DNA from 3 places in the uncultured Planococcus sp. genome. Region 3 is predicted to be linked to each of the others. Evidence: riboswitches for the same ligand, from Rfam matches in the RefSeq annotation. Region 3 holds a riboswitch; each other region holds the start of a gene.
What was found. A riboswitch is a leader RNA that binds a small molecule or an ion and turns the genes downstream of it on or off. The one in region 3 is predicted to bind lysine.
Positions count from the first base shown of each region.

Region 1: it holds a riboswitch for lysine, as region 3 does, so the genes downstream of both, dapA (4-hydroxy-tetrahydrodipicolinate synthase) here and Q0785_RS13220 (aspartate kinase) in region 3, are expected to answer to the same signal.
Region 2: it holds a riboswitch for lysine, as region 3 does, so the genes downstream of both, Q0785_RS15565 (Na+/H+ antiporter NhaC family protein) here and Q0785_RS13220 (aspartate kinase) in region 3, are expected to answer to the same signal.

Region 1 is NZ_CANMXD010000009.1:20,187-29,956, forward strand. Features, by position in the region: gene Q0785_RS13545 (TraB/GumN family protein) at 1-21, opposite strand, end outside; gene Q0785_RS13550 (neutral zinc metallopeptidase) at 153-998, opposite strand; gene Q0785_RS13555 (class I SAM-dependent methyltransferase) at 1,058-1,669, opposite strand; lysine riboswitch at 1,775-1,953, shown strand; gene dapA (4-hydroxy-tetrahydrodipicolinate synthase) at 2,083-2,973, shown strand; gene Q0785_RS13565 (STAS domain-containing protein) at 3,024-3,863, opposite strand; gene Q0785_RS13570 (GGDEF domain-containing protein) at 3,985-4,923, opposite strand; gene Q0785_RS13575 (alpha/beta hydrolase) at 4,937-5,737, opposite strand; gene rpsN (30S ribosomal protein S14) at 6,019-6,288, opposite strand; gene rpmG (50S ribosomal protein L33) at 6,338-6,487, opposite strand; gene Q0785_RS13590 (GTP-binding protein) at 6,484-7,617, opposite strand; gene Q0785_RS13595 (YsnF/AvaK domain-containing protein) at 7,953-8,774, shown strand; gene Q0785_RS13600 (YsnF/AvaK domain-containing protein) at 8,919-9,641, shown strand.
Region 2 is NZ_CANMXD010000011.1:29,871-39,640, reverse strand. Features, by position in the region: gene Q0785_RS15575 (sulfite exporter TauE/SafE family protein) at 1-351, shown strand, start outside; gene Q0785_RS15570 (bifunctional UDP-sugar hydrolase/5'-nucleotidase) at 364-1,707, shown strand; lysine riboswitch at 1,779-1,960, shown strand; gene Q0785_RS15565 (Na+/H+ antiporter NhaC family protein) at 2,068-3,642, shown strand; gene Q0785_RS15560 (sodium-dependent transporter) at 3,839-5,359, shown strand; gene Q0785_RS15555 (methionine/alanine import family NSS transporter small subunit) at 5,375-5,506, shown strand; gene lipA (lipoyl synthase) at 5,650-6,573, shown strand; gene Q0785_RS15545 (YutD-like domain-containing protein) at 6,589-6,915, shown strand; gene Q0785_RS15540 (DUF86 domain-containing protein) at 6,999-7,454, shown strand; gene Q0785_RS15535 (TIGR01457 family HAD-type hydrolase) at 7,444-8,217, shown strand; gene Q0785_RS15530 (YuzB family protein) at 8,348-8,584, opposite strand; gene Q0785_RS15525 (NAD(P)/FAD-dependent oxidoreductase) at 8,737-9,770, shown strand, end outside.
Region 3 is NZ_CANMXD010000008.1:161,152-170,921, reverse strand. Features, by position in the region: gene Q0785_RS13240 (electron transfer flavoprotein subunit beta/FixA family protein) at 1-611, shown strand, start outside; gene Q0785_RS13235 (electron transfer flavoprotein subunit alpha/FixB family protein) at 778-1,743, shown strand; gene trxA (thioredoxin) at 1,900-2,214, shown strand; gene uvrC (excinuclease ABC subunit UvrC) at 2,269-4,065, shown strand; lysine riboswitch at 4,103-4,277, shown strand; gene Q0785_RS13220 (aspartate kinase) at 4,401-5,627, shown strand; gene Q0785_RS13215 (succinate dehydrogenase cytochrome b558 subunit) at 6,037-6,651, shown strand; gene sdhA (succinate dehydrogenase flavoprotein subunit) at 6,697-8,445, shown strand; gene sdhB (succinate dehydrogenase iron-sulfur subunit) at 8,468-9,238, shown strand; gene Q0785_RS13200 (acyl-CoA thioesterase) at 9,395-9,770, shown strand, end outside.

The DNA.
Region 1 (9,770 bases), on a different contig from region 3:
TGTAATATTATCTTGCGTCATGTTGTACTTCCTTTATAGAACTGAATTTCTTTTCAATTATAGATGAAAAGACTGTCTATTCTTTATAATGAATCACAACAGCGAAAATATCAATGCCGCACCCTTGGATTTCTGCCAAAAGCAGTTCGGAATCACAAATCAGTTGCATTGAAGGTATCGCCCTCTTTGAGATTACCGGCCTGAAAGCCTTTATAGAACCAGCGCTGGCGTTGCTCAGAACTGCCGTGCGTGAAGCTTTCCGGAACTACATAGCCGCGCGATCGCTGTTGGATCGTGTCGTCTCCCACCGCGCTTGCCGCTGTCAGCGCTTCCTCCAGATCGCCTTCCTCTAAATAGCCCATGCCTTGAGCGTGATGCGCCCAGACGCCGGATAGATAATCCGCCTGCAGCTCCAGGCGAACCTGCACTTTATTGTACTCTTCTTCACTTAACTGGTTGCGGAGAGGCTGCACTTCTTCCATGACGCCGAGCAGGTTCTGTACATGGTGCCCGACTTCATGCGCCACTACATAAGCCATGGCAAAGTCGCCGGGTGCCTGAAACTGATTCTGCAATTCATTGTAGAAGCTCAAATCGATGTATAGCTTGTAGTCTCCCGGACAATAGAACGGACCGACGGCGGCACCAGCTGTCCCGCAAGCCGACTCGACGCTTCCGGTATACAGGACAAGAGTCGGTTCAACGTACTCCATGCCTTCTTCCGCAAATACTTCTGTCCAGACCTCTTCGGTATCGGCCAAAACGACCGATACGAATTCAGCCAACTCCTCTTCTTCCTGCGTCGCAACATACGGCTCATTTGAAGTGGTTCCGGCCGATCCTCCCAATTGATCCAGAATGACGCCCGGGTCGCCACCCAAAAATGCCACCAGCAGGACAATCAAGATGCCGCCGATGCCGCCGCCTGCAACCATGGCCCCGCCTTTCCCTCTTCGGTCTTCAACATTCCTGCTGGCTTTTCTGCCTTTCCATTCCATATAGGTTCCCCCGCTTCAAATTTGTTTTTAGTTAAAACATACCCATTATTGCCTTACTTCTAATCCATATGTGGCAGTCGGTATATTAAAAAACGTTCGCGTGGCTCTTTATGGAAACCAAGCAGCTGAATTTCCTCCACTAACTCAAAGGCCGTACTGTTTTCCAGGAAATCGTTGTATTCCTGTGGAGCAAAAAACAAAATCAGTTCCACCATCCGCGGATTTGTTTCGGCAGAGCGCAAAACGTCGTTAATAAAACTGATGAATACCTGCACTGAGAATGGATTGAAGAAATAAAATTTATTGTCCCGCGCATCGATCGGATAATCCTGTGCCAGGCAATTATAGAAGGCAATGCTCTTTTCAGCGCTTTTATGTTTTTTTGCATAGTGCTTTTTGTTCTCCAAAGCTTCGGCGTAGAATACCGGATTCATCTCAATGCCCGCACTTTCCACACCAAATAGATGATGGGCATAAAAGTTCAAACGGCCTTTTCCAGCCCCCACATCCACCAGCCGGTCTCCAGGAGACAAGCTGTACTTATCGAACAGCCTGTCCAACAGCTCATAAGGAGTTGGTTCATACCGGTTATGGTGCAGCGAATCCGTGAAACCCTGCTGATTTCCTGCAGTTACAATATTCAGCCGACGGTCATGTGACTGCTCATTCATCCGAACTCCTCCCTTTTCATAAGATTTTACATTTTTCGTCTTGCAATTTACAAGAGAATTTGTTATAGTACAGCTAATTAAATATTTCTTGCTCCAGCTTTTAAGGAGTAGGATAGAGGCGCAAAAACCATCAGTACGCAAAACGAGGATGATGAGATCCATTGACGTTTGCCGAAAGGGGGATTTGCCGAAGTGGCGGAAATCTCATTTTTCCGTGCGCTGGGTCTGCATTCAATAAATGCAGGACTGTCATATAGGAAACTATATGGAGGGCTATCTGATGCACAGGAACGAATGTTAAACATTGTTTCTACTGCAGCAACGGGACCCCCTCGTTGCTGCTTTTTTTGTTTATTCCTGACTGGCCCCTCACCTCTAAGTTTCGACAAAAATTAGAAAAGGGTGTGTTCATTATGAATTTCGGCCAAGTAATTACAGCAATGGTGACGCCATTCGACCAACATGGAGAAATCGATTTTCCGGCAACACAAAAACTGATAGAGCATTTGATCGCAAACGGTTCAGACGGCCTTGTCGTCGCAGGCACAACAGGAGAATCCCCAACTTTATCGTCAGAGGAAAAAGTGGAGTTATTTGAGTTTACCGTCAACACAGTCGCCGGACGGATTCCGGTAATTGCAGGAACCGGCTCCAACAATACACGCGCTTCCATTTCTTTGACGAGACAGGCTGAAGAAACAGGCGTTGATGGGATCATGCTCGTCACGCCTTATTACAACAAACCTTCACAGGAAGGCATGTTCCAGCATTTCCAGGCAATCGCCCAGTCAACAAGCCTCCCTGTCATGCTGTACAACATCCCAGGCCGCAGTGTGGTCAATATGTCTACAGAGACAATCATTCGTTTGTCCAAGATCGACAATATCGTTTCTGTCAAAGAAGCGAGTGGAGACTTGGACGCAGCTGCAGAGATCATCGAAAAAACACCGGCTACATTTTCTGTATACAGCGGCGATGACAGCCTGACCTTGCCGATGCTGTCAATCGGCGGTACTGGCATCGTCTCAGTTTCCGCGCATGTCATTGGCAACGATATGCAGGACATGATCACCAGCTTCAAAACAGGCGATGTGAGCACTGCTGCCGCTATTCACCGCAGACTGGTCCCGATGATGAAAGCATTGTTCGCCGCACCTAATCCATCTCCGGTCAAAGCAGCACTTAACATGAAGGGTGTGGAAGTTGGCGGTGTACGCTTGCCGATGATTCCATTGACTGAAGAAGAAACTGTCACTTTACGCAAGTCTTTGCCTGATCTTCATTCTGAAGCTGTAACAAACTGACTACCTAAAAAACGCTGGAGCCTTTAGGCTTCAGCGTTTTTATTTAGGGGTCAATTGATATTCATCTGGTGAAGCATGCGCTTTAAACTGCCGCCAATCTCCAAGTCCTTCAAATCGACTCCGATTTCCGTGAGTGTCAAGGCAATTTCCGGACGGATGCCGGTTAGAACCGAGCGTACACCGACCAGCTTCAGCGACCGGATGATTTTGATGATCTGCTCGGCCACCATCGAATCCACCCTCACCACTCCCGAGAGGTCCACAATCAGCACGTTGATTTTCAGTTCATTTGCGGCAAGTAAAGTCTGTTCCAGTATATAGCGTGCCCGGTCAATTTCAATGCTGCCCACTAAAGGTAAAATAGCGATCTGATCACTGACGGGTACGACCGGTGCGGAAAGTTCAAGAAATTCTTTTCTTGCCGATTTCAATTTTCGTTGATAAGAGGCCGTGTAAGCATGGGTATAAGAATAAGCCGCATGATCCAGCAGGGAGTGGAAAAATTCCATGACATTAAAAAGAAGCTGGAGTTCCATGTCTTTTCGAACCGCTTCGGTTTTAATGATTGTTCCGATATGCTTGCGGTAAAGTGACGTTTCTGCGAGCGCGTCTTCAAGCGATCTGCCGGTTTCAAGAAAAAAATTCCCGGTCTCTTCTCCCCATTCTTGAACATCCGCATAGACTTTTTTTACATCACAGCTATTGCTGATCGACGTTCCGATAAGTTCCACAAAATCGATTCGAGCTTTATTGACAATGTCGATAAAAGCTTTGTTCATTTCAAGCTGCTCCGTAGAAACATCTCGGACCGCTTCTTCATGGACCAATTGAGCGATCAATTCTTTATCTGCTGACACCCGTTCACCAAGCAATCGATTCGTTTTTTCCATCATTACCTCCAATGGCGAAGATATTTTCATATGCCATTATTATAGCTCTTGAGCCGGTGATTGTAAGGAGTTTTCCGCATAAAAAACCATCCGTTTTAAAAACGGATGGTTAGCTCGGCTTTTATTCGATTCCAAACACACAGTTTCTGCCATTGGCCTTGGCTTTATAGAGAAATCCATCAGCCCGCGCCAGCAGACTATCCACGCCATCTTCAGCTGTGTAAGCCGCGGCCCCGATGCTGACCGTGACGGGCACATGCTGCCAATCAGCTGTTTCCATAAGATTGCATAAAGTATTGCCGAGTTTAAGGCTTTCCTCTATTCCGGCATCCGGCAGGACCACCACGAACTCTTCTCCACCGAGACGTGCCACAATCCCCTCAGATCCCACTTCCGTTTCCAGGCGCCAAGCCAATTCCTGCAGCACGGCATCCCCCATCTGGTGTCCATATGTATCGTTGACTTGCTTAAAATGGTCGATATCCAAAATCAGGACAGCCACTTTTCTGCCATTTTCCGCCTGCGCTAAAAGCTCAGTGAGCCTTTCTTCCAAGTAGCGGCGGTTTTTCAAGCCTGTCAGCTGATCTGTCGTAGCCAACTGCTGCAGTTCCAGGTTAAGATCCATCAGCTCCTGCTGTTTGCATTCCACTTCAGCCATCAAGGCCTGCAGCTTTTCATAAGCTTCTGCTGTTTCCCGGTTGATTTGTTCTGCATTGCGCTTGGCCAGCAGCAACTCCTTTTCATATTCTCCCCGGACGCTCATCTGAATCAAAGCACATTCATAAAATCCATCCTGTTCTGCCGTATTCATCAACACAGGCATTGGACCCGCATCACTTTTCAAGGTCAAAAACATTTCATTTACCGTCCCGTGCATTTTAATGGAGGGAGTAAAATAGGTCTGGAAATAAACCCGTGAAGCGATTGTCAATAAATCATGCATATGCTGTGGATTCTTTACCCTCGTCATATTCTGCAGTGTTTTGTTCATTTCGACGATACGCAAGTCCTGGTCCAGAACCAAATAACCGCAAGGCGCCCTATCGAGTTGCTGTTCCACTGTTTCCACTCCTCTATTTTTCCAGGTATGCCTTGATGTATTTCACCGTTTCTCCTGAATCACTCAGATGTGGATTATGGCCAACTGCTTCCATTATAATCATTTGGCTGTCCTTGATGTGGTCGTGGACATATTGCCCAACTTCAAGCGGCGCAATCGCATCGAACTTTGGCTGAAGAATCAACGTAGGCACTGTTACTTGATCCAGTTTGTCTCGGAGATCCGAAGTGAATGTCACTTCCGCGAATTGCCGGGCAATCAGTGGGTCATTCGAACATAATAGTTGCTCAAAATCCTCCGCAAGCTGAGGGCGATCTTCATTCTGCATAACGACAGGCGCCAAATATTTGGCCCATTCCATGTAATTGGTTTCCATCATATCCAGCAGTTCGTCGATATCACTGCGTTCAAATCCGCCAGTATAGCCAGGTTCATTCATATAATAAGGAGATGGTCCGATCATGATCATTTTATCCATCAATTCCGGACGCTCAATTGAAGCCAGCATGCCGATCATGGCACTGACAGAATGTCCCACAAAGATCATTTCCTTAATCTCCAGCCCGTCACAGACATCCAACAGATCCTGCTTATAGCCGTCCAACGTGCTGTAGCGTTCTTTTGAATAAGCGGCCTTATCACTATTTCCGGAACCGATATAATCGAATGTGACGACACGGTAATCCACCTCAAAATCTTTGATTGTACTGTTCCAAACCTGCTGATCACAGCCGAAGCCGTGTCCGAACATTATCGTCTTTTCCCCTTGTCCTGTAACCCGGACATTATTGCGCTTTAAAATATCGATCCCCATTGTTTTACCTACTCTCTACGGATATATGAATTAAAAGGAGTAATATATTATTAAAAAGTAAAATATACCCTTATGATAACATCAATAGACTGGATTAACCGAGTCTTATTTACAAAGGTGTCTTTTACCTTCAGAAACCCATACCTTTGAATCAGCTTCTTATACAACTAATAAAAGCAGCAGACTGGAGTCTGCTGCTTACGATGATACGGAACTTTTTTGAGCTGAACCAGCAGCTCTTCTTTTAATGCCTTTAGAAAGATAACCTTAAAAAAATCGCCTCACCAGCTGGCTTTCTTCACACCTGGAATCCGGCCATTATGCGCCAGCTCCCTAAACACGATGCGCGACATCCCGAATTTACGCATAAAGCCGCGCGGTCTTCCTGTCACTTCGCATCGATTGTTCAGACGAACCGGAGATGAATCTTTCGGCAAATCAGCTAAGGCCTGAAAATCGCCTTTTTCCTTCAATTCTTGCCGCAGCTCTGCAAATTGCGCAACCATTGCCTGTTGCTTATGATGACGTGCGACTTTCGATTTCTTTGCCATTCTTTCTCCTCCTAATAGTAATGATGATCATTTGGATTTTACAAAAAAATTATTTTGTCTCTCTGTGAATCGTGACCTTTTTTAGACGCGGACTGTACTTTTTCAATTCAATACGCTCCGGATTGGTGCGCTTGTTTTTTGTCGTGCTGTAATTCCGGTCCCCGGTTTCTGTACATGCTAATGTGATATTGACTCTCATCTTTTTTCCTCCTCAAGTAGTTGAAATGCTGGAAGCGGGTCATAGAATGTTTTCCAATCCTGTGCAGTTTCTTCATCAGTCAGCAAACACAGATTCAACCTGCTGACGATGTCCGCCTGGTCCATATCAATACCAATGAATACCAGCTCGGTCATTTTCATTCCCTTTTCCAGATCCCATAGGCCCGCATGCTCAATGCCGAGTGATGGTCCAGCCTGGGACAACAAAACAGCAGACTCGGTTCTTGTCGCCAACCACAAAAATCCTTTGGCGCGGACAACTTCCACCGGCCATTCCTTGACCCAATCCATCAGCCGTTCCGGATGAAACGGTTGCTGGCTCCGGTAAACAAATGAAGCTATGCCGTATTCCTCGGATTCTGGTATATGCTCTTCATTCAGTTCTTTGATCCAACCCGCACTCTGACTCGATTTAACAAAGTCGAATAAACCGGTGTTCACTACATTATTCAAAGCCACTTTCGAATGCTCGGTTTCGATTATCTGCGCATCCGGATTTAAAGTTGCAAGCAGCTCTTTCAATCGCCCCCGCTCTTCTGGTGCCACCAAATCTACTTTGTTCAATAAAATGACATCAGCAAACTCTATCTGGTCGATCAGCAAGTCTGAAATTTCACGGACGTCTCCTTCCGCTGCTTCCTGCTGTCTTTCGAGCAATGATTCCCCCGATGCAAAATCCTGCCAAAAAGCATAGCCATCCACTACGGTGACTAACGTATCCAGCCGGCAGCTTTTCGTTAAATCAATTCCCATTTCATCATCCATATACGAAAAGGTCTGGGCTACCGGAAGTGGCTCGCTGATTCCCGAAGATTCGATTACAATGCAGTCGATGTCTCCGCGAGTAACCAGCTTCTCGACTTCCAGCATTAGATCTTCTCTCAACGTACAACAGATGCACCCATTCTGCAGTCGAACCAGTTTTTCCTCTGTCTGTAAAAAGCTCCCCTGCTCTATTAAGTCTGCGTCTATGTTCACCTCACTCATATCGTTGACAATCACCGCCATTTTCAACGCTTCTCGATTATTCAACAGATGATTCAATAAGGTCGTTTTGCCGGCTCCCAAATAACCACTCAAAACTGTAACTGGAACGGTTCCCCCCACCATGCCACGCCCTTTCTTCAAAATTACTAAATAGTAATGATTACGTTTTATATTGTATTAAAGAACTAGTGGTAAAGCAAGCCTTTATTTTTTTAGTCTTTCAACCAACTCCGGCACGGCAAGAATAATATTCTCCGTACGATTATTTTCGACCTTGTTTCACACATCACCACTTGTTCCACCGGTCTCTCTGTTCTCCTTCACCAAACGAACATCGTTAGGAAAGAGAGCCAATTCTACCTTTACTGGAACTTGCGGTGTTTATTCCGAAAAGCAACGGGGTAGATTATGATTACCTTACTTTACAGGTGATTTATCACTATTAGGAGGAATTGACCATGACAAACAAAGGAACAACATTCATTCAAGCATATGATGTACAAGCAGAGGTTCTGCATAAAATCGGCGAGTTGAAAGCGCAAGGATATAACGAAGAGGATATGTATGTAATTGCGAAGCATGACGACCAGTTATCCATGGTCCAGGGACAGACAGACGTCCATTTGAATACACAGGAAGACGATAACATGATGGGCAAATTCAAATCCTTCATTTCCGGCGAAGATTCCACTCGGGACGCCTTCACGCAAATGGGATTAGGAACCGGCGAAGCGGACGAATATTACCGCCAAGTGGAAAACGGCAAGCTCGTGCTATATGTCAATAGCGATTATGGTACATCCTACAAACCATACAACGGCGCTCAAACCGGCGCTGAAACAACAAGGACGACTACTGCTGGAAGCCATGACGAAGAAGAACATCTGCGCCTTCATGAAGAGCGCTTGAGCGTCGACAAGGAACGCGTGCAGACAGGCGAAGTGAATGTCGGAAAGCATGTTGTGGAAGAGCAACAGACCATCGAGGTTCCTGTGGAACGCGAAGAAGTTTATGTAGAACGCCGCCCGGTAAATGAGGAAGTGAGTTCTACAGACGGCGGGTTGACCGATAAGGATGCTTATGAAGACGGCGAAACCATCCATATTCCGCTTTCCGAAGAACGTCTGGAAGTCACCAAAAAAGATGTCGTCAGCGAAGAAATTGTTGTCGGCAAACGCAAAGTACAGGATACGGAAGTTGTAAATGAAACCGTCCGCCGCGAAGAAGCGGATATTGATGAAAACGTAAAACACAAAAAAGATGATCGCAATTCATTTTAACGAACAGTAAAAGGCGCCTCCGGATAAAACTTCCGGAGGCGCCTTTCTCTAGTTTCCAACTTTCAAGGTTTATAGGTTGCACAGCCGCGGGTAAATAGACCTTAATGAAGTTATATTGGTGCACCTGACATGGGAGGATTGAGCATGGAGAAAAAAGGAAACAAACTGATCGGCCTTTTTGATGTGCAAGCAAAAGTATTGATCAAAGTCGGCGAATTAAAAGCAGCTGGATATGAAGAAGAGGAATTGTATCTGGTATCGAAGCATGACGAACAGATCGACTTGCTGATCGATTACACGTCTGTCCATGTCGACACGCAGGACCGTGATAATTTCAAAGGCAAAGTCATCGCCTTCTTAGCCGGGGAAGACATTACAAAAGACGCCTTTAACCGTATGGGACTGGACGAAAAAGAAACGGATTATTATTTCCAGCAGGTCGAAAGCGGAAGGCTTCTTCTGTACACCCACAATATGCCTGCAGTTGCTCCTCAACCGGAGACAGCCACCTCAACCGACCCCCAAAATGATGCTGCACTTTCCGCTGATGGGGATGAAGACAAAGAAATCCGCCGGCAAGTTGAACACGAAGAAATTGCCATCGACCGGCGTTCCCTCCCTGCGGAAACAGATACCGGAAATGAGGAGCAGGTGCTGACACCGAAACAAGCCTACGAAAAAGGCGATGCCATCTACATTCCACTTTCCGAAGAACGCTTGGATATCGGCAAAAAGAAAGTAGTTCGTGAAGAGATCGTCATCGGCAAACGCAAAGTCAAGGACGTTAAGGTCATCAACGAAACCGTCCGACGGGAAGTGGCCGATGTGGAAGAGAACGGGACTGTCCGTAAAGTGGATCAATCATAATAAAAACAAGGCAGCCTCTTCGGCTGCCTTGTTTCAGACTGTAGACAAAGCCTGACCAAAATGTATAGCGGTGCATAATCCCCAACCGGTCCAGCCACTTCGCTTTCCGCGGGCTCAGCTTCAGCCTCC
Region 2 (9,770 bases), on a different contig from region 3:
TTACTGCTGACCTTTTTTGTGGGATTCGCTTCAGGATTGTTCGGGATCGGCGGCGGCTCGATTATTGTCCCTGCCATGATTCTCTTATTTCTCTTCCCTCCGCACGTGGCAATCGGCACTTCCATGTTTATGGTCTTTTTATCAGCCATTGTCAATTCTGCAACGCATATTTCGCTGGGGCATGTGCCGTGGGTCTATACGCTTGCCGTTGTTCCCGGCGCGTATATCGGTGCAAAAATAGGGGCCAAATTAAACAAACGCCTCAATTCGGAAATGCTGGTGACGATTTTGCGCCTGGTGTTGCTGATACTGGGATTGCGATCGATTTACGAAGGAATATTCAGTTCTTAAAGAGGTGTTTTCATGAGCGAAACTATTCATATTTACCATACGAATGATCTGCATAGCCATTTTACAAATTGGCCGCGCATCAAGTCTTTTTTAGCTGAGCGGAAAAGATGGCATGAAGAAGAAGGGGACGTCTGTCTGATTTTGGATATTGGTGACCATGTCGACCGTTCGCATCCTTATACTGAAGGCACGGCAGGAAAAGGCAATGTGCTGCTATTGAACGAAGCGGAATATGATGCCGTTACGATCGGCAATAATGAGGGCATCACCCTGTCTAAAGAAGAGCTGAATGACTTATACGTCCAGGCCGATTTTGAAGTGGTAGTATCGAATCTATTTGATTTTCAAGGCAACCGTCCGATATGGGCAAAGCCTTCCCATATAATTCGTACGATGAATGGAACCCGTATCGGGCTGGTCGGTGCGACTGCAGAATTTACTCCATTCTACCGCAAATTGGGCTGGCAGATAACAGACGCGAAAGAGTCGATCATCCAGGCAGTAAAAGAAATTGAAGGACAGGTCGATCTGATTATCTGTCTGTCGCATCTTGGCATCAAAGAAGATGAATTGTTGGCAGAGCTTTGCCCACAGATCAACATCATCCTGGGAGCCCATACGCACCACGTTTTCCATGAAGGAAAATGGCTGGGAGATACACTGCTTGGTGCTGCGGGGAAATTCGGCTTTTACATTGGCCAGATTACTGTAGAGGAGAAGTTCGGTAAATCCTCAGCGCAGCTGATTGAGACTTCCAGGTTGCGTGAAGTGGAAAAAGGCTTTGATGATTTTTTGGTGGAGCAAGGGAAAAACCAGATGGATGAGCTGGTTTTTCAAAGTACAAAACTTCTGAAAGCTGAGTGGTTTAAGGATTCCGAACTTGGTGCTTTATTCGGAAAAGCGCTGATAGAGTTTGCCGGAGCAGACTGTGCTTTGTTCAATGCAGGAATCTTTATGGAAGACATGCCGAAAGGTGCCCTGACACGCTATGATTTCCACAAAATGCTGCCGCACCCCATTAACCCCTGCCTTGTCGAATTAAGTGGAGCGGAATTGAAGGAAATCTACCTGCAATCCCTGAATTCGGAATGGCCACAGCTCGAGTTGAAAGGAATGGGATTCCGGGGTGTAGTATTCGGCAAAATGATTCATATGAATATGGAGATCATCGAACACCGATTTTACATCAATGGACAAGTGGCGGTGCACGATCGAATTTATCGCTTGATCACTTTGGACATGCTGACGTTCGGCTATTTTTTCCCAAGCTTGAAAAGAGCTGCGAAAACGTATTTCATGCCTGAGTTTCTGAGGGATGTCTTCAGTCAGTATTTTCATAGCAAAGCCTTGAAGTAGAGGGAATGTTCAGAGTATATCCGCATTTGATTTTGTTTTAATTTTGAGCTATGCTAACAAAGAAATATATATTGGTGGGTAGAGGCTGCAGAACTGATCAGTAGGATGCGCGAGTTTGACCGCGTTGAACGCATCTGAAAGGGAGTTTTGCCGAAATTCATTTTCCGAGGTCTAAGGAAATGGATTGGGGTCATTCTGAACAAGAATGTCACTGTCATTTAAGCGCAAGCTAAAATGGAGAGCTACAGGGTTGTTTGATGTTTACCGCACAGACGAATTGTAGAAGGCTGACTTATCCAACTGGAGAGGTCGGCTTTTTTTTTCTCATTTTTCACCCATCAAAAACTAGGAGGAAGATTCATGGAGAATACGATTTTTTCGATTTTGCCGCCGATCATCGCCATCGTAATGGTGTTGCTGACTCGCCGCGTATTGTTATCGCTCGGTACGGGTATTGTTGCGGCAGCAGTAATTCTGACATGGTTTGCACCAATTGCAGCCTTGCAGGAGCTAGTCACATCATTCGCTATCATTTTTTGGGACGGAGGCTTTAACGCCTATAATGTCTTTATCATTCTTTTTCTGTTATTGCTGGGCATCATTACAGCATTCGTCAGCCTGTCGGGAGGAAGCCATGCTTTTGCTGAATGGGCTTCTACACGCATTAAGTCCCGCAGAGGAGCAAAAGTTCTGACAGTGGTTTTGGGCATGGCCATCTTCATCGATGACTATTTCAATGCACTCGCAGTCGGGCAAGTAGCGCGTCCGATTACGGACCGTTACAAAGTATCACGTGCGAAACTTGCATACTTCATCGATTCGACTGCTGCACCGGTCTGTGTGGTCTCTCCAGTATCGAGCTGGGGTGCTGCCATCATCGGTATCATTGCAACCATCTTAGCCGGCCAGACCTTCGTGGAATATTCCGCGCTGGAAGCTTTTCTTTGGATGGCACCAATGAACTTCTATGTTGTCGCTTCATTGGCTATCGTCTTCTTTGTCGCTATACGTGATGTCGATTTTGGAGAGATGAAGAAACACGAAGTGTTGGCGATCACCAAAGGACAGCTTTTTGATCCTGAAAAAACGATCCCCGGTGAAATGAAAGAAGATTTTCCGTCGCATACTCACGGACATATGAGAGACTTGTTGCTTCCGATTCTTTTGTTGATTATCGGAACGGTAGGTGCGATGATTTGGACTGGCTATCAAAATGCCGGACAAGTATTCGATATCTGGCTGATTTTCGAAAATACCGATGTACCTGCTTCTTTATTGGCCGGAGGGATATTAGGGGCACTGACTTCGATTATCCTTTATGCGATGCAAATCAAGAGCAATAAAAAAGCCAATGCCGGTTGGATCGGTAAAGGTATTTGGGCAGGCATTAAATCAATGATGGGCGCAGTGCTGATTTTGATATTTGCCTGGTCGCTGACTTCTTTGATCGGATCGCTCGAAACGGGTACGTATTTGGCTGGAGTGGTTTCTGAAGGTAACGTTCCTACAGCCATTCTGCCGGTGCTATTATTTGTCTTAGCTGGTGTTATGGCGTTCTCTACAGGAACATCATGGGGATCATTCGGTATCCTTTTGCCGATTGCTGGGACAATCATGATCGAAGCGGAACCATCATTGCTGTTGCCTGCTTTATCAGCTGTTCTGGCCGGTGCTGTCTTTGGAGATCATTGTTCACCGATTTCCGATACGACGATCCTGTCATCAACAGGAGCCGGAAGCAATCATATGGATCACGTGTTGACACAGATCCCTTATGCTTTAACGGCTGCTGGAATTGCTTCTATAGGGTATATAGTCATAGGTTTCACTGGTTCCTTGCTGATTTCTTTAGGCGTAGTCTTAGTGGTACTTGCAGTGCTGTTCCTCGTCTGGTCACAACGGACAACTATTATTGAAAAACAACAAAATGCATAAAGAAAACAAGGCAGAGAAGCTAATTCTCTGCCTTTTTACTTTTGTCGCAATAGTTTTTTTGAAATATATCGCGAATTCATCTTTACTTTGAGGGGACTGCTCGGTATACTATTTTTAGATTAACTAATAATCTGAAAACATTCAAAATTCCTATTTTTATGTAAATAAAATGGGAGAAAACAAAGGGGGAAGAGAGATGGAACGTTCGCAATGGGGTACACGTGCCGGCTTTATTATGGCTGCCGTCGGCTCTGCAGTAGGTTTAGGGAACATTTGGCGTTTTCCATATGTTGCGTATGAAAATGGCGGGGGTGCATTTTTCATACCGTATCTTTTTGCATTATTGACTGCAGGGATACCGATTCTAATACTTGAATTTACCATTGGCCATAAGTACCGTGGCTCAGCACCGTTATCATTCTTCAGAATGGGCGGAAAGAAATTGGAATGGCTTGGATGGTGGGCCGTTTTCGTGTCCTTTGTCATATCTGTATACTATGCTGTTATTATCGCCTGGGCAATGCGCTATACTATATTCTCATTCAACCAGGCATGGGGTACAGATACACAGGACTTCTTGTTCAATGAATTTCTTCAGCTGACAGTTCAACCAGGACAAACTGGCGGAATTGTGTGGGGTGTATTTATTCCTTTGGCTCTGGTATGGATCATTACATTAGGAATCCTGCTTGCTGGAGTCAAAAAAGGTATCGAAATGGCTAACCGCATTTTCATACCGACCTTACTGATCATTTTCTTCGCAGTAGTGGTTCGGGCTGTTACATTAGATGGAGCTTTAGTAGGATTGGAAGCGTTCTTCCAGCCGAATTTCGAAGCTATAATGGATCCATCGGTTTGGGTGGCAGCCTATGGGCATATTTTCTTCAGTTTGTCTGTAGCTTTTGCCATCATGATCACTTACTCCAGTTATCTGCCTAAAAAGTCGGATATCACGAACAACGCATTCATCACTGGATTTGCCAACTCGAGTTTTGAGCTGCTTGCCGGTATCGGTATTTTTGCCGCCCTTGGTTTTATGGCCTCTCAACAGGGAGTGGCGGTCGGTGACGTTGCTACAGCTGGTGTAGGATTAGCATTTGTGGTTTTCCCACAGATCATCAATGAGTTTCCCGGCTTTAACGGCTTGTTCGGATTCTTGTTCTTCTTGTCTTTAACGCTGGCCGGATTGACATCACTGATTTCAATTACGGAAACCTATGTTGCTGGATTCTCTGAGAAGTTTGGTATTTCCCGTAAAAAGGCAGTGCTTTTCGGAGGCGGTATTGCGGCTTTGATTTCCATTCTATTTGCTACACAGGGTGGTTTGTACTTCTTGGATCTTGCGGATTACTTCATCAACCAATTCGGTGTTGCCGCGATCGGTCTTGTGGAAGTTGTGCTGGTCATCTGGGTATTCCGTAAAGCGGATCTTCTCAAGGGACATGCCAACGAAATCTCAGACATCCACTTGGGTGCTTGGTGGAAGTTCAGTCTGGGAATCATCACGCCAATCGTTTTAGGCTACATGATGTTCGGGTTGCTTAGACTCAATATCCTGAAAGAGTTTGATACAGAAACCGGAAACTATGAAGGATATTCTGATATGTTCACTTTATCAGGCGGTGTGGCAGTAGCTGCAGCTGCACTGATCTTCGGAATTATCATCTCTCTTGGGAAATGGCATAAAGAGCAGGGAGAATACGACGAACGCAATTAAAAGGAGGAGCTTCATATGACTATGAGTTCAATTGTAGTAATGATTATCGGTATGGTCATCATTTGGGGCGGCTTAGCTGCCAGCATCATTCATGCAATCAGCAGCAGCAAAAAGAACAAAGCAAGAGACGCTGCAGATAACGTATAATTTACAAGCCCGGAAACCTCAAGTTTCCGGGCTTTTTCATGTTTTTAAAGCTATAGGGGAACTTGTGAGGAGTAGGTTTATATGATACATTTGGAACAGAACCGGATTCCATACATAAATCAGATAGATAGGGGACGATGTGCGTGTCAACAAAGCAGGAACATCTCAGAAAGCCCGATTGGTTAAAGATTAAACTCAACACCAATGAAAACTATACGGATTTAAAAAAAATGATGCGGGAAAACAATCTCAATACGGTTTGTGAAGAAGCGAAATGTCCGAATATCCATGAATGCTGGGGCACTCGGAGAACTGCTACATTTATGATTCTCGGCGCTGTTTGTACGAGAGCCTGCCGTTTTTGTGCAGTAAAAACAGGATTGCCGAATGAATTGGATCTCCAGGAACCGGAACGCGTGGCGGCTTCTGTAAAAATGATGAACCTGAAACATGCAGTCATCACTGCGGTAGCGAGGGACGATTTGAAAGACGGGGGTTCAGCGGTCTTTGCCGAAACCATCCGGGCGATCAAACGCGCCAATCCGTTTACAACTGTTGAAGTCCTTCCGTCTGATATGGGTGGAATCTACGAAAATCTGGAACGGTTGATGGATGCAAAACCGGATATTTTGAATCACAATATCGAAACAGTCCGTCGCTTGACTCCAAGAGTAAGAGCACGCGCTAAATACGATCGTTCACTTGAGCTTTTGAAGCGTTCGAAAGAGCTGCATCCGGAAATTCCGACGAAATCTTCTCTGATGATCGGTTTAGGCGAAACGAAAGAAGAGATTATTGAAGTTATGGATGACCTGCGTGCAAATGATGTCGATATTATGACAATTGGCCAATACCTCCAGCCTTCTAAAAAACATTTGAACGTACAAAAATATTATTCGCCGAAGGAATTTAAGGAATTCTGGGAAATTGCGATGACTAAAGGATTCTCGCATTGCCAGGCAGGCCCTCTAGTCCGAAGCAGCTATCATGCGGATGAGCAAGTCAATGCAGCTGCGAAAGAGCGCCAGCGCCTCGGAGAAGAGCAAGCAGCTGCTATAAACAGCTAATGGATGGTGAGATAAGTGATCACATTGGATCAGTGGAATTATGACATATTAATCGATTACCGGGAAGGCTTCCAAGAGGAGGCAATAACCGCGCGTTTCAGCGAAATCTTATCCAAATATGATTATATTTTGGGAGATTGGGGCTATGGACAACTGCGGTTAAAAGGCTTTTTTGAAGATACTAACCATAAAGCGACTTACGATACAAAAATCAGCACATTACAGGACTACCTTTATGAATACTGCAATTTTGGCTGTGCTTATTTTGTCATAAAGAAAGTCGGTAAAGCAGCACCTCCGATTGAAGTAATAGAAGAGCAGGCCCCCGAAGCGGATGTTTAATCCGCCGGGGGTTTTTTTCGTGCATTATGATATGATAAAGGAAGTAATGAAAGATTTTCAAACGCCTATTGGAGGGTTTTTTTATGTATTTTATTGACCGCAGCAAAATAACTGAAACGATTCAGTACATGAATTCCTTATTGGAATTTTACGAAAGCAACGAGCAGTGGACAACAGTTGGGGAGCAGCTTGCACTGGAGCGTGCAGGTGCGAACCTTATCGAATCGATGATCGATGTCGGGAACTCGATGATTGACGGTTTCATCATGCGCGACCCTGGAAGCTATGATGACATCATCGATATTTTAGTGGATGAAAAAGTGATTACAGAAGAAATGGATCAACCGCTGAAACAAGTTATTGCATTGCGGAAAATGTTGGTTCGGGAATTTATGAAAGTGGATCACCAGGCAATTACAAATGCAATCGATGAGAATCTGGAGTCGTTGAAGGCATTCGGACCAAAAGTTGAGCATTATCTAGTTCACGAGTTAGGACCGGTTTCGGCATTTATACCGGAAGCGAACGATGGCAACTAGAAAAGAATATCGAGCCTATTGCCTGGATTTGGATGGGACAGTTTATCGGGGAACTGAAGCAGTTGAAGAGGCGGCTGAATTTATCGGACGTCTCCAGAAAAAAGGGATTGACCCTTTTTTCATCACCAATAATGCTTCGATGACCCAGCAGCAATTGCAGGAGAAGATGGCTGGTTTCGGAATCACAGCAAAAAGAGAACGCATCATGTCTTCAGCAATTGCCGCTGCAAAATACATCAACCGCTGGTATCCGGGACGCACAGTCTACATGATAGGATCTGATGGGCTGGATCAGGCGCTGCACCAGGAAGGACTTAAACGAGTAGAGAAGGAGGCAGGGATCGTGTTGATGGGAATCGACCGGAATATCACCTACGATAAATTGGCGACTGCCTGTCTGGAGATCCGAAAAGGTGCCGTCTTCTTATCGACTAACCAGGACTTGGCTTTTCCTTCTGAAAAAGGATTTTTGCCAGGCAACGGGGCGTTTACCACATTGGTGTCCGCTTCGACAGACGTAGATCCCGTCTATATCGGTAAGCCTGAAATTCATATGCTGGAAGCGATCCAGCACGAGTCCGGATTTCAGAAGAGCGAGATGGTGATGATCGGGGACAATTACGATACGGATATCCAAGCGGGAATCCGCTTTGGAATCGACACGATCCATGTCAACACGGGTGTCAGCCGGATGGAAACCGTATTGGAAAAAGAGCATCCTCCGAGCTTCGCGATTGAAAACCTTGGATTTTGGGAATTATAAATAGAGGCAGGCATGTGAAACAACAAAGCCCGGCAGAACGACAAAAAATCGTCTTGCTGGGCTTCGTGTTATCAACAGGCTATAGAGCTGTCTATTCTCCGGACAGCAAAAAAAGCCGTTTTTCAACGGCTTAAAATAAGGGGTTTTCCTCTATGAATTCATAGACTTTTTTTGTCAGCTCTTCAGGGGATTCCGCTTCAACGATTTCTCCATTTACCAAGGCATAAAGAGACTCGGAACATTTTGTGCAATAGCTTAAACAGCCGTATTCCAAAACATCAAGATTTGGGTCCCGTTCGAGTTTTTCAAAAGAATCCTGTGCGCCATTGGCGATATTACTGATGCAAAATTCAACAATCGGTTTCATTCTAAGTCACCTCACTACAACGAAATCCTACCTTTTTTCGAGGCTGGAGTCAATTAATTGATTTCTAGCGAAAGCATTGTGAAAGTTATCACAATCAGCTATACTCATATGTGAGAAATTGATGAGACAGATGAAAGTTAAAGGAGATTTTTATGCGAAAATTAGTCTTACTTGGTGGCGGTTACGGGAATATGCGGATTTTGCTTCGTTTGTTGCCAACCAGCCTTCCACAAGATGTCGAAATTATTTTAATTGACCGTACGCCCTTCCACAGCATGAAGACAGAATTCTATGCTTTGGCAGCCGGTACAGAGTCGGACCAGGAAGTCCGCGTTCCTTTCCCTGAGCATGAGCGGTTAACGGTCGTAAACGGTGAAATACTGGAAATCGGGCTTCAGGAAAAATGTATTTTCATGGAGAATGGTGACCGCATTGCATACGACGATTTAGTGATCGGCTTGGGTTGTGAAGACAAATATCACAATGTACCGGGAGCGGATGAGTTTACTTACAGCATCCAGACAATCGGCAAATCACGTGCTACTTATCAGGCTCTGCTTGGCTTGCCTTCAGGTGCGGTGGTAGGCGTAGTGGGAGCAGGGCTCAGCGGAATTGAACTTGCCAGCGAATTGCGGGAAAGCCGCAGTGATTTGAAAATCAAGCTGTTTGACCGAAGCCCCCGGATCCTTCGTGACTTTCCAGAGCGCTTGAGTAACTTCGTCAAAAAATGGTTTGAAAATCATAATGTCGACGTGGTCTCGAATTCCAATATCACACAAGTGGAGCCGAATATGCTCCATAACCACGAAGAGACGATTTCAGTGGATGCTGTTGTTTGGACAGCAGGTATCCAACCGGTCAAGCCAGTGCGTGATCTAGGTCTTGAAAGTGATGCCAGCGGACGTGTGGTCATCAACCAATACCATCAATTGCCGAACGACGAGCATGTTTATGTAGTGGGAGATTGTGCGGCATTGCCGATGGCGCCTTCTGCACAGTTGGCGGAAGAACAGGCAGAACAGATCGTCAAAGTATTGAAATCCACATGGAAAGGCGAGGAATTGCCTGAAACCATGCCGGAGATCAAGCTGAAAGGTTTCCTTGGTTCTCTTGGCAAAAAGCAAGGCTTCGCTTATTTGGCGGATCGTACCGTTACAGGCCGCATTGCCCGTCTGATGAAATCAGG
Region 3 (9,770 bases):
TGACAGTGGTCACAATCGGCAGCGACGAGGCTGAGAAGCAGCTTCGCACAGCTCTTGCAATGGGCGCTGACAAAGCGGTCTTGATCAACACGGAAGACGATATAGAAGAAATGGACCAGTTTACTTCTGCGTACATACTGGCTGAATATTTAAAAGACAAAGAAGCTGATTTGATTTTAGCGGGTAACGTAGCAATCGACGGCGGATCCGGACAAGTCGGACCACGTGTTGCTGATTTGCTTGGCATCAACTATGTAACAACGATCACCAGCCTGAGCATCGAAGGCGAAACGGTTACCATCGTCCGCGATATCGAAGGGGATGCGGAAGAATTGGAAACATCATTGCCGCTTCTTGTAACTGCTCAGCAGGGCTTGAACGAGCCGCGTTATCCATCACTTCCAGGAATCATGAAAGCGAAGAAAAAACCGCTTGAAGAATTGGAACTGGATGATTTGGATATCGAAGAAGACGATGTAGAAGCGAAAACGGAAACAATCGAAATCTACCTGCCACCGAAAAAAGCGGCTGGCCGTATTCTGGAAGGCGACATCCCGAACCAGGTAACAGAACTGGTCGGCCTGTTGCGCAACGAAGCGAAGGTTATATAAAGAAAAGCGGAAGTGCCTGTTCAGCTCTGACAGGGGTAAGACGATCTGGCGAAGCGGCGCTCTTTGCCGCACAGCTCTGACAGCTTGAGAGTGGGAAACTTCCATTTAACTAACGGCAATTAAACATTCCATCTATTTTCACATCTACTTAGGGGGTAAACGGACTATGGCGAAAAAAGTATTGGTTTTAGGAGAAACGCGCGAAGGCGCTTTGCGTAATGTCTCATTTGAAGCAATTGCAGCTGCTAAGAAAATTTCTGGCGGCGGAGAAGTGGTAAGTGTTCTGATCGGTGATTCGGTTGCAGATTTCGGCGCTGAACTGATTGCATACGGCGCAGACCGCGTCGTAACGGTTGAACATCCACATTTGAAATCGTATACATCGGACGGCTACGGCCAAGCATTCATGGCAGTCGTTGAACAGGAAAATCCGGAAGGTCTTGTCTTTGGCCATACAGCAGTCGGCAAAGATTTGGCTCCGAAAATCGCTTCCAAATTACAGTCCGGATTGATTTCGGATGTAACGGACATTGAAGGCGAAGGCGATGATGCCGTATTCATCCGTCCGATCTTCTCTGGTAAAGCATTTGAAAAAGTGAAGCTGAAGGAAGGCATCGTTTTCATCACCGTGCGTTCGAACAACATTGCACCGCTTGAAAGACAGGAACGTTCAGGCGATGTCAGTTCGTTGTCGGTTGATATTACAAACCTTCGCACAATCATCAAAAACGTAGTGCGCAAATCATCTGAAGGCGTCGATCTTTCGGAAGCGAAAGTCATCGTAGCTGGAGGGCGTGGCGTTAAGAGTGCTGATGGATTTGAGCCGTTGCAGGAATTGGCGAATCTTCTTGGCGGCGCAGTTGGGGCATCACGCGGAGCTTGTGACGCGGATTATTGTGATTACTCGCTTCAAATCGGTCAGACAGGCAAAGTGGTGACACCTGACCTGTATATCGCAGCTGGTATTTCTGGCGCCATCCAACACATGGCTGGTATGTCCAACTCGAAAGTGATCGTGGCGATCAACAAAGATCCCGAAGCGAACATTTTCAAAGTAGCGGATTACGGCATTGTCGGAGACTTGTTCGAAGTCATCCCGATGCTGACAGAAGAATTCAAGAAGGTAATGTAATTTTGAATGGCGGCGGGTCCACTGGGCCAGCCGCCTTTTTCTGTTTAACGCCATCAGATGCGGGGTATTGGAAGAGTAGGCAAAAAAATAGCTAGTGTTTTTAGCACATGCTATACTCTGTATATAGTTTGGTTCAATCATAAGGAGGAATTATTCATGGCAATCGTACACGGAACAGATCAGAACTTTTCACAAGAAGTATCAGAAGGACTCGTTTTAGTAGATTTTTGGGCAACTTGGTGCGGACCATGTAAAATGATCGCTCCAGTGCTGGAAGAATTAGACGCTGAAATGAGCGATAAAGTTAAAATCGTAAAAGTTGATGTGGATCAAAACCAGGAAACAGCTGGAAACTACGGCATCATGTCAATTCCGACTTTGCTGTTGATGAAAGACGGAGAAACAGTTGACAAAGTGGTTGGTTTCAGACCGAAAGAAGCTTTAGCTGAATTGGTTGAAAAACACGCATAATTCTTAACCGGGTCCAGCGATGGTGCCCGGTTTTTTAATAGGGTGAGATAAAAGATGGCTAACGAATTGATTCAGCATAAATTGGCAGTATTGCCTGGCCAACCAGGCTGCTATTTGATGAAGGATCGCCAGAATACCGTCATTTATGTCGGCAAGGCGAAAGTTCTTAAAAACCGCGTGCGCTCGTATTTCACGGGCAGCCACGATGCAAAAACACAGCGTCTGGTCAATGAAATCGAGGATTTCGAATATATCGTCACTTCTTCTGATAAAGAAGCGCTGATTCTCGAATTGAATTTGATCAAAAAATATGACCCTAAATACAATATCATGCTGAAGGATGACAAAAGCTATCCGTACTTGAAAATCACTGGAGAGCGCCATCCGAAGCTGATTACAACCAGACAGGTGAAGAAAGACAAAGGAAAGTACTTTGGCCCTTACCCGAATGCTTATGCGGCAGCGGAAACGAAAAAGCTGTTGGATCGTCTGTATCCATTGCGGAAATGCCATACCATGCCGGATCGGGTTTGTTTGTACTATCATTTAGGGCAATGTTTGGCTCCTTGCGTCAAGCCTGTCGAAAAGGAAACCTATCAGGAAATGATCGACGGCATCACCAGGTTCCTGAACGGCGGATTCCGGGAAGTGAAGCAGCAATTGGTCGAGAAGATGTCCGAAGCTTCGGAGAACCTGGAATTTGAGCGTGCCAAGGAATACCGCGACCAAATTTCCATGATTGAAACCGTGATGGAAAAACAGAAGATGGCGATGAACGATTTCACCAATCGCGACGTCTTTGCCTATGCAGTCGATAAGGGCTGGATGTGCGTACAAGTCTTTTTTGTGCGTCAAGGCAAACTGATTGAACGCGACGTTTCGCTGTTTCCGCTCTATCGGGATCCAGAAGAAGAGTTTTTGACGTTTCTGGGCCAATTTTATGAAAAGGCCAACCACGTCAAGCCGAGTGAAATTCTGTTGCCGGAAGCGGATGATCCTGAGATGTTGAAAGAATGGCTTGGAGTCCGTGTACTGGTTCCCCAGCGCGGCAAGAAAAAAGATTTGGTGGCGCTGGCTAAGAAAAATGCCGAAATTGCCATTAAAGAGAAATTCCAGCTGCTCGAGCGCCAGGAAGAACGGACAATCGGTGCCTGCGTAGATCTGGGAGAAGCAATGAACATCGAAACGCCTTTGCGCATCGAAGCATTCGACAACTCCCACATTCAAGGAGCCGATGCGGTATCTGCGATGATTACATTCATCGACGGCAAGCCTTCCAAAAAGGATTACCGGAAATACAAAACACGCAATGCTTCCAAGCCCGATGATTATGCGGCCATGCGCGAAGTTATCCGCCGCCGCTATTCACGGGTCCTGAAAGACGGTCTGCCTTTGCCGGATCTGATCGTCATCGATGGAGGGAAAGGCCAGATGGAGTCGGCGCGCGAAATCCTGGAGGACGAACTCGGTTTATCGATACCGATTGCGGGACTGGCGAAAGATGCAAAGCACCAAACTTCCCAATTGCTGTATGGGTCGCCTGCTGAAGTTGTGCCGCTCAAGCGGACCAGTGAAGCTTTCTATCTGATGCAGCGGATTCAAGATGAGGTCCACCGTTTTGTCATTACTTTCCACCGTCAGCTGCGCGGCAAGAATTCGATCCAGTCGGCGCTCGACGGTCTTGAAGGAGTCGGACCGAAACGCAAACAGCAGCTGCTGAAGCATTTTGGATCTGTCAAGAAACTCAAAGAAGCCTCTGTGGAAGAAATCAAAGAGGCCGGAATGCCGGAAGCGCTGGCGTTGTCCATCAGTCAGCATTTTGGGGAAGACACATTGCCAAGTGAATCTTAACGTGTTATCGTAATAGAATAATTGAATCACTTGGAAAAGTGATGATAGAGGCGCGAACGTCAATAGTAAGCATTCGGAGATTTGCAGAATCTGAGATGAATGGTGAAAGGGGCGGTCGCCGAAGTTTGCGTGTTACTGCTGTTGCGCATGCTGGTTCTGCATTTAAGAAATGCAGAGCTGTCAGAGTCAATCTCTGGAGGGCTATCTCACATGGACGTTTTTCGTACATGATGAAAGAGGTAGTTTACCGTGGTTGCGGTGAACTGCCTTTTTTTGTGGCCGGCTTTGCTGCCGGTCATAGTGAGGGCCACATACTAAATGTGGGAGTGGATGAAATGGAAACGATCGTCATGAAATTTGGAGGGACGTCTGTCGCAACTCCGGAAAAGATCATCGGAGTGGCTGAACGGGCCATCCGTGAAAAAGAAAAAGGCAAACGGGTTGTCATTGTCGTTTCGGCTATGGGTAAGACGACCGATACGCTGCTGGGGCTGGCCGGGGAAATTTCTTCTGAACCGCCAAAGCGGGAAATGGATATGCTGCTGGCCACTGGTGAGCAGATCACCATTTCGCTCTTGGCAATGGCTTTCAAAAAGCTGGGACATGAAGCCTTATCTTTTACCGGTTGGCAGGCGGGTATCGAAACAGAATCCGTGCCCCGCAATGCACGCATTGAACAAATCCATACAGATCGTCTTGAACGTGTATTGGAAAATGGCTATTTTTGTGTGGTGGCCGGTTTTCAGGGAGTCGATAAAATCGGCAATATCACCACTCTCGGCCGAGGTGGATCTGATACGACGGCTGTTGCACTGGCCGCAGCTTTAAAAGCGGAGAAATGCGAAATTTATACAGATGTCAACGGTGTCTATACATCGGATCCCCGGTTTGTCACAGGTGCACGCAAGCTGGAACAGATTTCCTATGACGAAATGCTGGAACTCGCCAATTTGGGGGCAGGAGTCCTGCATCCGCGCGCAGTCGAGTTCGCAAAAAACAATCATGTACCATTATCCGTCAGAGCAAGTTATTCAAATGAGCCTGGCACAATCATACAAGAGGTGATCACTGTGGAGAAAAACTTAATCGTCAGAGGTGTTGCATTTGAACCGGGAATCGCGCGTGTGACCGTCACTTATAAAAAACCATTCAACGGTTCCCTAGCCAATATATTTACAAAACTTGCTGAAAATCAGATTGATGTGGACATCATCGTCCAAAGCATCAGTGATGAATTTCCGCCATCGGTTTCATTTTCCATCCCTCAGGAAAGCCTGGAAGAAACGCGCCGCGTCCTCACAGACGCAAAAGATGAAATCGGCTTCCTGTCGCTGAACGTCGAGGTCGGTTTGTCGAAAGTGTCGATTGTGGGGTCGGGAATGGTATCCAATCCGGGCGTAGCTGCACGGATGTTCGATATTTTAAGAAGCCAGGAGATTCCAGTGAAAATGGTCAGCACATCCGAAATCAAAATTTCAGTAGTGGTGCCGGAATCAGATATGAGAAAATCGGCGAATGCTTTACATGATGCCTATGGCCTGTCTGAAGTCCAGTCTTCTTAATGCGCAGCTGTTCGAGTAAAATGCCACACCCTCCAAATAATAATAGTAAGTGATAAAATTCACAATTTGTTCAAATTCTCAATAGCAATAGTGCAATAATGCTGTTATCACTACAATACGGTGAATTAGGGTCAAAAAGCGATTCTCAATTAGAGAATCGCTTTTTGTCAGAATTCTATTAAAACGGTTACATTCCAAGCTGTTTTATTGCAGATAGGGCGTAATTCACCAATAAAATACTTAGTAACTATCTGTTCAAAAGAGTTTCGGTGCCTTGACGCTCCCAAAGGGGGAGAGTACAATAAATATGTCATATTAATGTATCATGATGGTGTGCGGCTTCAGGTGCTTTCGTAATATATCGTTAGCGTTGAACGTTGCCAATCAATGTTTTGAGGGGGGTAAAATTTTGGATAACAATCGTGAATTTTTAATGCGCAGGCTGCACTCATTGTTGGGGATCATTCCTATCGGTTTATTCTTAACGCAGCACTTAATCGTCAACCATTTTGCTACACAAGGGGTAGAGGCATTCAATAATGCATCTCACTTCATGGCAAATCTTCCATTCGTTATTTTCCTGGAGATATTTGTCATTTATTTACCGCTCATGTATCACGCATTCTACGGTCTATACATAGCGTTTACTTCGAAGAACAATCCTGGGCACTATAGCTACATGCGCAACATTTTGTTTGTCGCACAACGTTATACAGGGGTCTTCCTGGTAGTCTTCATCGCTTGGCACGTCTTTGAAACAAGATTCCAAGTCGCGATCGGAGCAGCAGCAGAAGCTGATTTCAATATGATGGAAAACATTTTAAGCAATCCATTCATGTTGGCATTCTACATCGTCGGTGTGTTGGCAGCAGTTTTCCATTTCTCGAACGGAATTTGGTCATTCCTTGTTACTTGGGGAATTACACAGTCCGAAGCATCACAGCGAAACGCAACTTATTTCACGCTTCTAGTATTTATTGTATTATCGATCATTGGTATCAGAGCATTGTTTGCATTCGTTTAAGAATGTTTCAATCATTGGTGAACTAAAAGAGGAGTGAATACTAACATGGCGAAGGGCAAAATTTCTATCGTCGGTGGTGGCCTTGCCGGCTTGATGGCAGCAATTAAAGTTGCAGAGGCAGGTTCTCCCGTCGATTTATTTTCAATCGTTCCCGTTAAACGGTCCCACTCAGTATGTGCACAAGGCGGGATCAACGGAGCGGTAAATACAAAAGGTGAAGGGGATTCCCCGGATATTCACTTTGATGATACCGTTTACGGAGGCGACTTCCTTGCGAATCAGCGTCCCGTAAAAGCAATGGCGGATGCAGCACCCGGAATTATCCGCATGTTCGACCGCATGGGCGTAATGTTCAACCGTACACCGGAAGGCCTTTTGGATTTCCGTCGTTTCGGTGGAACAATGTACCATAGAACAGCGTTTGCCGGCGCTACAACTGGCCAGCAATTACTGTATGCATTGGACGAGCAGGTTCGCCGCTATGAAGTGAGCGGACTGATCACAAAATACGAAGGGTGGGAATTCCTGGGTCTTGTTCTTGACGAGCAGGGCGTCGGTAAAGGAATCACGGCTCAAAATATGACGACAATGGAAATCAATTCGTTCCGTGCGGATGCTGTCATCATGGCAACCGGCGGACCGGGAATCATTTTCGGGAAATCGACGAACTCTGTCATCAACACAGGTTCAGCAGCTTCCATCGTCTATCAACAAGGTGCTTACTACGCAAACGGAGAATTTATACAAATTCACCCGACAGCGATTCCAGGAGACGATAAACTGCGCTTAATGTCAGAATCGGCTCGTGGGGAAGGCGGACGTATTTGGACTTACAAAGACGGCAAGCCTTGGTATTTCCTTGAAGAAAAATATCCGGCATACGGAAACCTGGTTCCACGTGATATCGCAACACGTGAAATTTTCGATGTCTGCGTTAACCAGAAGCTCGGCATCAATGGCGAGAACATGGTTTACTTGGATCTTTCACACAAAGATCCAAAAGAACTGGATATCAAATTAGGTGGAATCATCGAAATCTACGAGAAATTCACAGGTGATGACCCTCGTAAAGTTCCGATGAAAATCTTCCCTGCTGTCCATTATTCAATGGGTGGATTGTGGGTCGATGACCACCAAATGACAAGCATCCCTGGCGTTTTGGCAGCGGGTGAATGTGATTACTCTCAGCACGGTGGTAACCGTCTGGGTGCGAACTCATTGCTTTCAGCGATTTACGGCGGTATGGTCGCAGGACCGAACGCACTTGAATACGTTAAAGGCCTTGAAGTATTGGCGGAAGATCTTCCTTCAGCTATTTTCGACAAAGCTGAAGCGGAAGAGCAACGCAAATGGGAAGAAATTCTGGCATTGGACGGCACAGAAAACGCTTACGTTCTCCACAAAGAATTGGGCGAATGGATGACGGACAATGTAACAGTGGTACGCTATAACGATCGTTTGCAGAAGACGGATGAAAAACTCCAGGAACTGCTTGAACGCTTCAACCATATCAGCATCACCGATACTCAACTTTGGAGCAACCAAGGCGCAATGTTCACACGTCAATTGCGGAATATGCTACATTTAGCACGAGTGATCACAATCGGGGCACTTAACCGTAACGAAAGCCGCGGCGCTCATTACAAACCGGATTTCCCGGAACGTAATGATGAAGAGTTCTTGAAAACAACGATGGCGAAATTCAATGGCTTTGATGCACCTATCTTCCATTATGAAGAAGTCGACACATCGTTGATTCCGCCGCGTAAACGTGATTATTCAGCAAAAGCATAATATAGAAGGGAGCTAATTTACCATGGGTGAAGCAGCAAAAACGGTACTATTTGAAATCGAACGCAGAAACTCTACGGATGAAGATTCGTATTGGGAAAAGTTCGAATTGCCATATAAGGCGAATATGAATGTCATTTCGGCATTGATGGAAATTCGCCGTAACCCTGTCAACATGGAAGGGAAGAAAACCACTCCTGTAAACTGGGACATGAACTGTCTGGAAGAGGTTTGTGGCGCATGTTCAATGGTCATCAACGGCAAAGCGCGTCAATCGTGTACTGCTCTCGTCGATCAATTGGAACAGCCGATCCGTCTTCAGCCGATGAAAACATTCCCTGTAGTCCGTGACCTTGTCATTGACCGCAGCCGTATGTTCGACTCGTTGAAGAAAGTTAAAGCATGGGTGCCGATCGATGGTACACATGACCTTGGAGATGGACCACGTATGCCTGAGCGTAAACGCCAATGGGCTTACGAACTATCTAAATGTATGACTTGCGGCGTATGTCTTGAAGCATGCCCGAACGTCAACGATAAATCCGATTTCATCGGAGCTGCACCACTTTCACAGGTTCGTTTGATGAACGCTCATCCGACTGGTTCTATGAACCGCGATGCACGTTTGAACGCGATTATGGGTGAAGGCGGATTAGCTAGCTGCGGTAACTCTCAAAACTGTGTGGAATCTTGTCCTAAGGGAATTCCTTTGACAACTTCAATTGCAGCGTTGAACCGCGACACAACTGTTCAAATGTTCCGTAACTTCTTCGGAAGCGACAGAATGGTTGACTAGTATTTATTGGAAACCCCGCTGCGGCGGGGTTTTTATTTTTGCTCATTGATAGTGAATTGAAGAAGCAGCATTGGAAAGCATACATAATTTCCTGCCCTTTCCTGAAGTTTTTGATATACTAAGAAAATGAAGAGTTTGAATTAGTGGAGGTTTCCTATGAAAGCGAGTTATATTGAGGATTTTGATCAATGGAAGCGGGAATTTACTTTTTCTGCTCCAGTTCAGGTGCGTTTCTCTGAAACGGATATGTTCGGGCATGTCAACAACACGGTACCCATCGCTTATTTTGAGTTTGCTCGGATCGAGTTCATGAAAGAGATGGGCTTGATGCAACGCTGGCTTGAAGAGGGGAACGAATTGTTTCCTGTCGTAGCCGATATGCAGGTGGATTTTGTCCAGCAGGTATTTTTTGATGAAAAACTGGATGTCCATGTCAAAATTGCGCGCGTCGGCACGTCCTCGGTTGATATTCATTACTGGACGGTCAATGAAAAAGGGGAAACCTGCTTTACCGGAAGAGGAGCGATTGTCC